Linked DNA regions of Pontibacter liquoris. The protein of the gene in region 2 binds, or shares a complex with, the protein of the main gene of each other region. Links are inferred from orthologs where the notes say so. Each region holds a gene or a part of one and is shown on either strand. Other genes may lie near its edges.

The links.
Region 1: pnp (region 2) and rny share a complex: the UniProt entries of both Bacillus subtilis proteins name them as parts of the possible RNA degradosome complex. The link is inferred for Pontibacter liquoris from one-to-one orthologs.
Region 3: pnp (region 2) and pfkA share a complex: the UniProt entries of both Bacillus subtilis proteins name them as parts of the possible RNA degradosome complex. The link is inferred for Pontibacter liquoris from one-to-one orthologs.

The regions. Positions count from the first base shown.
Region 1 is NZ_JALEBG010000001.1:264,338-267,241, reverse strand. It holds rny (ribonuclease Y), read right to left. Parts: upstream 2,299-2,904; coding sequence 703-2,298; downstream 1-702. Other genes in the region: LWL52_RS01040 (hypothetical protein), read right to left, coding at 2,781-2,904; LWL52_RS01045 (cell division protein ZapA), read right to left, coding at 2,415-2,702. UniProt on the Bacillus subtilis protein: Endoribonuclease that initiates mRNA decay. Initiates the decay of all SAM-dependent riboswitches, such as yitJ riboswitch. Involved in processing of the gapA operon mRNA, it cleaves between cggR and gapA.
Region 2 is NZ_JALEBG010000001.1:1,973,988-1,976,931, reverse strand. It holds pnp (polyribonucleotide nucleotidyltransferase), read right to left. Parts: upstream 2,567-2,944; coding sequence 434-2,566; downstream 1-433. Other genes in the region: rpsO (30S ribosomal protein S15), read right to left, coding at 2,695-2,944; LWL52_RS08120 (sigma-70 family RNA polymerase sigma factor), read right to left, coding at 1-246. UniProt on the Bacillus subtilis protein: Involved in mRNA degradation. Catalyzes the phosphorolysis of single-stranded polyribonucleotides processively in the 3'- to 5'-direction. Necessary for competence development in Bacillus subtilis.
Region 3 is NZ_JALEBG010000001.1:932,774-935,714, forward strand. It holds pfkA (6-phosphofructokinase), read right to left. Parts: upstream 1,987-2,941; coding sequence 1,015-1,986; downstream 1-1,014. Other genes in the region: miaA (tRNA (adenosine(37)-N6)-dimethylallyltransferase MiaA), read left to right, coding at 21-920; LWL52_RS03765 (TerB family tellurite resistance protein), read left to right, coding at 2,309-2,737; LWL52_RS03770 (hypothetical protein), read left to right, coding at 2,829-2,941. UniProt on the Bacillus subtilis protein: Catalyzes the phosphorylation of D-fructose 6-phosphate to fructose 1,6-bisphosphate by ATP, the first committing step of glycolysis.

The DNA of each region.
Region 1 (2,904 bases), 1.7 Mb from region 2 along the record:
AGATCTGTCGGTGTTCAGGACCGGGTCCAACCACCCCTTGTCCCTCCTTATCTAAGGAGGGGAGCCGGCCACTACTTTAGCTAAGGGATAAGCTCTGTTGTTTTGGCTTCGTTTCCTTTCCACCAAGATCCTTTTCAGGATGACAAAAGCAAAAAGGCATGACGAGGAAGTTTATACTTGCGCTGAAGTATAAGTAGCTTGGTGAATGAAGAACATCCCCCTACCCCCTTCAAAGGGGGACTTGGTTCAAGTTGCATAGTATAAAGCTGAGCTATCGAAAATGATCCCAGTCCTTGGGTTAAGCGCCTCGAGAATTTCCGGTGACGAACGATAGTGAGGCAGCCTGAGGTACGAAGGCAGGAAATGAAAGCAGCGCGAAACGCAAGGACGAGCCCCCGCGGGCTTGGAGCGCTTCAAAGCCAGAAATGAAACAAGGCAAGTATAAGACTGAGCAAAACAGCTGGTTAGCAAGTATAGCAGGAAGTATAAACTGCCACATCAAACACAAGCTACCAAGTATAGCCAAAGTATAAACCTGAGGAATACAGCCAGCTATCAAGTATAGCCGGAACGACTTTAATTGAAGAAGTACAATTGCTACCTACACATGTCCCTTACCAAGTATAACCCGATCATAACAAAACAAAACCGCCTGCTACAAAAGCTGTAGCAGGCGGTTTAACCTTAATTTATACTCAAATACTACTTAGCGTAGCTAATGGCGCGCATCTCCCGGATCACCGTGATCTTGATCTGGCCCGGGTACTGCATCTCTTTCTCGATCTTCTGCGAGATGTCGAAGGAGATCTGAGCAGCTTTATCATCGGTTACGTTATCGGCATCCACCATTACGCGCAGCTCACGGCCGGCCTGGATGGCGTAGCACTGGTTAACACCTTCAAACGAGATAGCTGTTTCTTCCAGCTCCTTCAAACGCTTGATGTAGGATTCCATGATCTCGCGGCGGGCACCTGGTCTGGAACCGGAAATCGCGTCACAGGCCTGCACCAGTGGCGATACCATTGCTGTCATTTCCACTTCGTCGTGGTGGGCACCAATGGCGTTTACCACATCCGGATGCTCCTTATACTTCTTGGCCAGCTCCATACCAATAATGGCGTGCGGCAGTTCCGGCTCATCCGGCGTAACCTTGCCAATGTCATGCAGCAAACCGGCGCGTTTGGCGTGTTTCACGTTCAGGCCCAGCTCGGCGGCCATGGTGGCACAAAGGTTGGCTACTTCGCGCGAGTGCTGCAGCAGGTTCTGCCCGTAAGACGAGCGGAAACGCATGCGGCCCACCATCTTGATCAGTTCCGGATGCAAGCCATGAATACCCAGATCGATGGCGGTGCGCTCGCCGATCTCCACGATCTCTTCCTCGATGTTCTTGCGTGTTTTGGCGACCACTTCCTCGATGCGGGCCGGGTGAATACGACCGTCGGCTACCAGGCGGTGCAAGGATAAACGGGCAATCTCGCGGCGAACCGGGTCAAAACCAGAAATGATGATGGCTTCCGGCGTATCGTCCACGATGATCTCCACGCCAGTAGCCGCTTCAAGGGCACGAATGTTACGGCCTTCACGACCGATGATCTTGCCTTTGATGTCGTCGCTTTCGATGTTGAATACCGACACGCAGTTTTCGATGGCATGCTCTGCCGCCGTGCGCTGGATGGTCTCGATCACGATCTTTTTGGCTTCCTTGGTAGCAGTGAGCTTGGCCTGGGCCACAATGTCTTTGATGTGCGAGGAGGCCTGTGTCTGGGCTTCGCTCTTGAGGGCTTCCACCAGCTGCTCGCGCGCTTCGGAGGCGGTCAGGCCGGCAATTTTTTCCAGCTGGTCCACAATTTCCTGGTGCTGCTGCTCTACTTCTTCCCGGCGCTTTTTCAACTGCTCCATCTGGGCGTGCAAGTGCTCCTTTTCTTTGTCGAGCTGGGCGGCAAGCTGTTCTTTTTCCTTGGCAAGCTCCGTTTCGAGGCGCTTGGTTTGCTCCATTTGCTTGTTTACCAGTTGCTCGCGCTGCTTTACCTTGTTTTCGTTCTGGATGATGATGTTCTTTTTCTTATTCATCTCCTCCTCGAACTCCGACTTAAGCTTCAGGTATTTCTCCTTGGCTTCCAGGATGCGGTCTTTCTTGATGCTCTCGCCATTCAGTTCGGCTTCGCGAATGATGGTTTTAGCGGTCTGGCGGGCGACTTCTTCCTGCTGCTTGTACACTTTCTGCAGCAGCATACGCCCAATGAAGACGCCCGCAGTGAGCGCAACAAGAGCGGTTAATAAAATATAAAGAATGGACATAGCTAATTGCTTTTATGGTTTATAAAAACACCTAGCAGTTCCTGCAAAAAACAAAGTATGGCTTTAAAGCCTAAACGAAGTGTAAGCGGCGCCAGCCGGTAAGGAGGCGCGGCCTGCTATTTGGTAGCAGCAGATAAAAGGTCGTCGAGCAAGTTGAGCTGCTGGTCTACTTTGGTCTGATGAGCGTTTTTCTCATCTTCCAGCTTCAGCTTGTCTACCATGGTTTCAAAGGCCACCATGGCCAGCAAATCCTGTTTTTCCTGTATCCCAAACTGGTCTTTAAAGAAGCGCAAGCGCTCGTTTAGCAGTTTGCCTACTACCCGCAGCCTTTCTTCCTCTTCTTCTTTCACCCGCATCGGATACTCGCGTTCCGCGATGCGAATCTTGATTGCTAATTCACTCATCCGTTGCGTTTTTAATGGTTAAGCTTACCGGGTTCTCCTGGCTTTCGGGCCTTCACAGGCCCCTACTCGCGCAGGGTTTTAGTCCTGCAGGTAAGCAATACACTTATCGATTTCTCTTATGTATTCGTTTAGTTTGAGCTTTAACTCTGTCGAATTTGCAGTGTTTCCTGCTATCGTGTCTACAATTTTAACAATATTCTCC
Region 2 (2,944 bases):
TTCATTTATCAGGTCACCTAACGACAAACCCTGGTTCTGGTACTGTTTTGCCACAGACACCACGAAACGCAGGTTGGCTTTGGTTAACTTCTCAAGTGCAAACTGATCTCCTTCCCTTATCCTCTGAGCTAATGATACCTCTTCATCGGGTGTAAGCAAATCGACTTTGCCAATCTCCTGTAAATATTTGTCAAGCGATTGGCTTTCGCGGTTGGTAATCTGTTTGCTTATCTTGAGTTGTCTCATCAGAGTATAATGTTAATCAAAAAAGTAAAAATCTTTTATAGCGGCTCGGAGTGGTAACATAAGAAAACTGTGCAAAGTTCTTATAACTTCCAAATAAAGTATGGGGGAAGAACGGCACAGCTATAAGAAAAAAATTCCTGACGCCACTTCATCCGCAGAAATGGCGCCAGGAAATAATACATTAGAATTACTGCTTGGCCTCAGGCTTTGGCAGGAGTACTTTGCGGGAAAGTTTGAACTTACCGGTTTTCTTGTCAACGTCGATCAGTTTCACTTTCACATCTTCGCCGATCTCAAGAACGCCGTCCATTGTTTCGAGGCGCTCATGGCGGATCTCTGAAATGTGCAGCAAGCCGTCTTTACCAGGCATGAACTCTACAAAAGCACCGTAAGGCTGGATTGACTTCACCTTGCCGATGTACTCTTCGCCAATTTCCGGCTGGGCCACAATGCCTCTGATCTTGGAAACAGCGCTGTTCATGGCATCCTGGTTGCTGGCAAAAATGTTCACGTGACCTTTCTCGTTCTTCTCTTCGATGATGATCGTGGCGCCCGTGTCTTTCTGGATCTGCTGGATCACCTTACCACCTGGTCCGATTACGGCACCGATAAATTCTTTATCGATCACGATGTTGAACGAACGTGGGGTATGTGGTTTGTAATCCGCGTTAGGAGCCGAGAGGGTTTTGTTCATCTCGTTAAGGATATGAGCGCGGCCTTCGCGGGCCTGGGCCAAAGCCTGGCTCAGCACGTCGTAAGACAAGCCTTTTACCTTGATGTCCATCTGGCAAGCAGTGATACCATTTTTGGTACCCGTCACTTTAAAGTCCATGTCACCCAAATGGTCTTCGTCGCCGAGGATGTCGGAAAGTACGGCAAATTTGCCTGTTTTCTCATCGGTGATCAGACCCATGGCAATACCGGAAACGGCATTTTTCACCGGCACGCCGGCATCCATCAGGGCAAGGCTACCGGCACAAACCGTGGCCATGGAAGAAGAACCGTTCGACTCTAGGATATCGGAAACAATACGGATCGTGTAGGGGTTCTCGGCATCAGAAGGCAACACCTTCTTCAGGGCACGCAGCGCGAGGTTACCATGACCGATCTCACGACGGCCCGGGCCTCTGTTCGGCTTCACCTCACCGGTAGAAAAGGCCGGGAAGTTATAGTGCAGCAGGAATTTGTTCGTGCCGGATACCATCGCGCTGTCGATCATTTGCTCGTCCAGCTTGGTGCCCAGGGTCACGGTAGTCAGCGATTGCGTTTCGCCACGGGTAAATACGGCAGAACCGTGTGTAGCAGGAAGGTAGTTGACTTCTGACCAGATAGGACGGATCTGATCAAGTTGACGGCCATCCAAACGAACGCGGTCGTTGAGGATCATGTTGCGTACAGCCTCCTTCTCTACGTCGTGGTAGTATGTCTTGATGAGTGTAGCGTCATAGGTATGATCTTCCGGCAGGGCGTCTACAAACTCCTTCAGCACGGCAGCAAAGCCTTCTTTACGCTCAGATTTATTAGCGCTACCGCGTTTAGCTACTTCGTAGGCTTTGGCATAGGTTGCGTCATAGATTTTCTGGCGAAGCTCCTCATCATGTGTTTCGTGAGAGTACGTGCGCTTCGGTCCTTTACCCACCATTTCAGCCAGCTCAAGCTGCGCCTGGCACTGCACTTTAATAGCTTGGTGTGCATACTCGATCGCTTCCAGCATTTCAGCTTCGGAAACTTCGTTCATCTCACCTTCCACCATTACCACGCTATCCAGAGAAGCACCTACCATCAGTTCGATGTCGGCACGCTGCAGGTCAGAAACGCTTGGGTTGATTATCAGCTGGCCATCTATGCGGGCTACACGCACCTCAGAGATTGGGCCATTGAAAGGAATATCGGAAACCGCAATGGCAGCAGAAGCAGCCAGCGCAGCCAGGGCATCCGGCATGATGTCGGTATCAGCCGAGATCAGGTTGATGGTCATTTGTGTTTCAGCATGGTAATCTTCCGGGAACAGCGGGCGCAGCACACGGTCAACCAGGCGGGATACTAATACTTCATAGTCAGAAAGTCTTGCTTCTCTTCGCAGGAATCCGCCAGGTATCTTACCGGAAGAAGCGAATTTCTCCTGGTAGTCTACAGAAAGGGGCAGAAAATCTACACCTTCACGGGCATCTTTGTTTGAAACGATAGCAGCCAGCAGCATGGTGTTACCCATCTTCACGACTACGGAGCCGTCAGCCTGCTTGGCAAGTTTGCCTGTTTCAATGGTGATCTCCCGGCCATCCGGAAGCAATATGGTTTTTGTTATCGCGTTTTGGGACATCGTCAATTAGTTTATCATCAAAAACAGAACTACCCATTGTAGTTGCTGTCGGGTACTTGCAAAAAGAAAGGAAGGCATAAAAAAGATAAGGGAATCCCTTGTAAGAATTCCCTTGACCCTAGAATAGCTTATTTTCTGATACCAAGCTCGGCAATAATAGCTCTGTATCGTTCAATCTCTGTTTTCTGCAGGTAGTTGAGTAATCTTCTTCTTTTACCAACCAGCTTCAAAAGGCCTAAACGAGTGCTGAAGTCTTTCTTGTGGATCTTCAGGTGCTCTGTCAGGTCAGAGATGCGCGTAGTGAAAAGGGCGATCTGTGACTCGGCAGAACCAGTATCTGTTTTAGTCTTAGCCACACCGTGCTTTTCAAAAATTTCT
Region 3 (2,941 bases), 1.0 Mb from region 2 along the record:
TACACGGATAGAAAATAACGATGCCAAAGCACCTGATCGTAGTAGTAGGCCCTACCGCCGTGGGCAAAACAGCCTTATGTGTGCAACTGGCCCGCCACTATCACACTGAAATCATCTCGGCCGATTCGCGGCAGTTTTACCGGGAAATGCTGATCGGTACTGCCAAACCTACCCCGGAGGAGCAACAGGGCATCCGCCATCATTTTGTGGACTCCCATAGCATTGCCCAGGAATATAGTGCCGGCATGTATGAGCAGGATGTGCTGGCCTTGCTGCAGCAGCTCTTTACCCGGCACGATGTGGTGATCCTGACCGGAGGGTCGGGCTTATACGTGCAGGCGGTGCTGGAAGGAATGGATGATATGCCTGATGCTGCCCCGGAAGTGCGCCAAAAGCTGACTGCGCTGCTAGCGGAGCAGGGGCTTGCACCACTGCTGGCGCAGCTACAGGAGCGCGACCCGGCTTATTTTGCACAGGTGGACCAGGCGAACCCCCAACGGGTAATGCGGGCACTGGAAGTATGCCTGTCCAGCGGGCAACCCTACTCGTCGTTCAGGAAAAAGGAAAAGCAGGCGCGCCCCTTTCAAACAATTAAGATAGGGCTTACCCGCGACCGCGCCGAGCTTTATCAGCGCATCGATCAGCGCATGGACCAGATGCTGGCGCAGGGGCTGCTGGAAGAGGCAAAAAACCTGTATCCTTCCCGCCGGCACAATGCGTTGCAAACCGTAGGGTATAAAGAACTGTTTGATTTCCTGGAGGGGGCGTATGGCTGGGAAGAGGCCGTGCGGTTATTAAAACGCAACAGTCGCCGCTATGCAAAGCGGCAGCTCACCTGGTTCAACAAAGATGCCGGCTATACCTGGTTTCATCCCGGGCAATGGGAGGAGATAATTCAATTTATAAAAGCGGAACGCTGAATCAGAATTTATGAATGGAAGGAAAAGAATAACAGCTTTTCAGATGTTACTTTTCACTTCATTCATAATTCATACTTGCTGCCTGGCGCCGGCGCTATACCGACAGGATATCCACCATCCGCAGATAGTAGGGGTTAATAGGCTTTATTTTGGTAATGGTATCGATAAAGGGCGTATATACCAGCTCGCCATTAATGATGCCAGCCATTTCGTTGGTGTGCCCTGTAAGCAGGCCATCTACGCAGGCAATACCTAACTGGCTGGCCAGCATGCGGTCTGCAGCGGTTGGTGCGCCACCGCGTTGCACGTGGCCCAGAATAGTGCAGCGGGCATCCATGTGCGGCAGGGCATCCTGTACTTTGTTGGCAATCTCGGTTACGTGGCCAGCCACATCTCCCTCCGCCACAATCACGATAAAGGATGTTTTAGAACGGCTCCAGCCTGTGCGCAGTGCATCTACCACGGTATTAATGTTGGTTTCCGATTCCGGGATCATCACAATCTCCGCCCCACCGCCAATGGCACATGGAATGGCAATATAACCCGAGTCACGGCCCATCACTTCAATAAAGAAAACGCGGTCGTGGCTGTCTGCCGTATCGCGGATCTTGTCGATGGCGTCCAGCGCTGTGTTCACAGCCGTATCGTAGCCAATGGTATAATCGGTTCCGTAAAGGTCGTTGTCGATGGTGCCTGGCGCGCCGATGGTAGGGATGCCGAATTCTTCGTAAAAGATATTGGCGCCGGTAAAGGTGCCGTCACCGCCAATGGCGATCAGGCCATCAATGCCGTGTTTCTTCAGTTGGTCATAGGCTGTCTGGCGGCCTTCCTTGGTCAGGAAGTCCTTGCTGCGGGCTGAGCGCAGGATCGTGCCGCCTTTCTGAATAATGTTGCTTACGGAGTGAGACTCCATCTTAAATATATCGCCTTTGATCATGCCATTGTATCCGCGCTGGATGCCATATACCTCTAACCCGTGGTATATGGCTGTGCGCACAACCGCTCTGATGCAGGCGTTCATTCCCGGAGAGTCGCCACCGGAGGTAAAAATACCTATCTTTTTCATGATAGCGTTTTATGTGTTATGTAGCTTAGTTGTAATTTGCCTGGCAGGCTGCTTCGCTTTTGTTTTCTCTTGCCGCAATAAAGGAATATAATTCGTCGTATTTCTATCGCAGGTAAGGTTCAAGTAAAAAAAATGCGTTCGCATGCCTCCAAAAATATAGAAAACCGTATGTAATAGCTGCATAGAAAGGTGAAAGCCAGCAGTTGGCAGGATTATCTGGCTTTTATAGCTGGAGTCCCAACACATCACTTTAAGATGCAATAATATTTAACGCAACGATATCAATCACGAATTAATAGATTTTAAAATAGAGAGGCAACGTATGTTTGGTTTTTTTGAAAGCGAAGAGACAAAAAGATTAAAAAGTCATATCACCAATCTGGGTGCCCTTGCCAAAATAGACGGCCACCTGGACCCTGCTGAGATCAATTTTATTGTGTCGATAGGCAAGAAGAATGGTATGAAAGCCAGCGATGTTCGTCATATTTTGTCCAATGCTGAAAAGATTGAGCCACAACTCCCCACCAACGACTCTGACCGCTTCGACCAGATCTATGATTTGGTGGAGATGATGCTGGCCGACGGCATTGTGGACGAAACGGAAATGGATTTCTGTATCAACATGGCCGCCCGCCTTGGCTTTAAAAAGACCGTGGTCGGGGTGCTGGTGCGTAAGATCTCGCTGGGAGTGAAAGACGGGCAGTCGCGCGAAGACATTAAACACGAAGCCCAGTCGTTCCTTAACTATTAATTTTTTCTGAATGAAAGCTACCCGGCCTGACAGCAATGTTTTGCTTATTTTTTACGGTTGCCTTTTTTTACTTATTGGCTCACAGTTCCTCATGCGCGACGCCACGGTGATGTCGCACCTTTACCGGCAATTACCGATCGAGTTTCTGATGCGGTTCGGGGCATTCTGGTGCATCGGCATTATCGGGGCCGTTCTGCTGTTTTT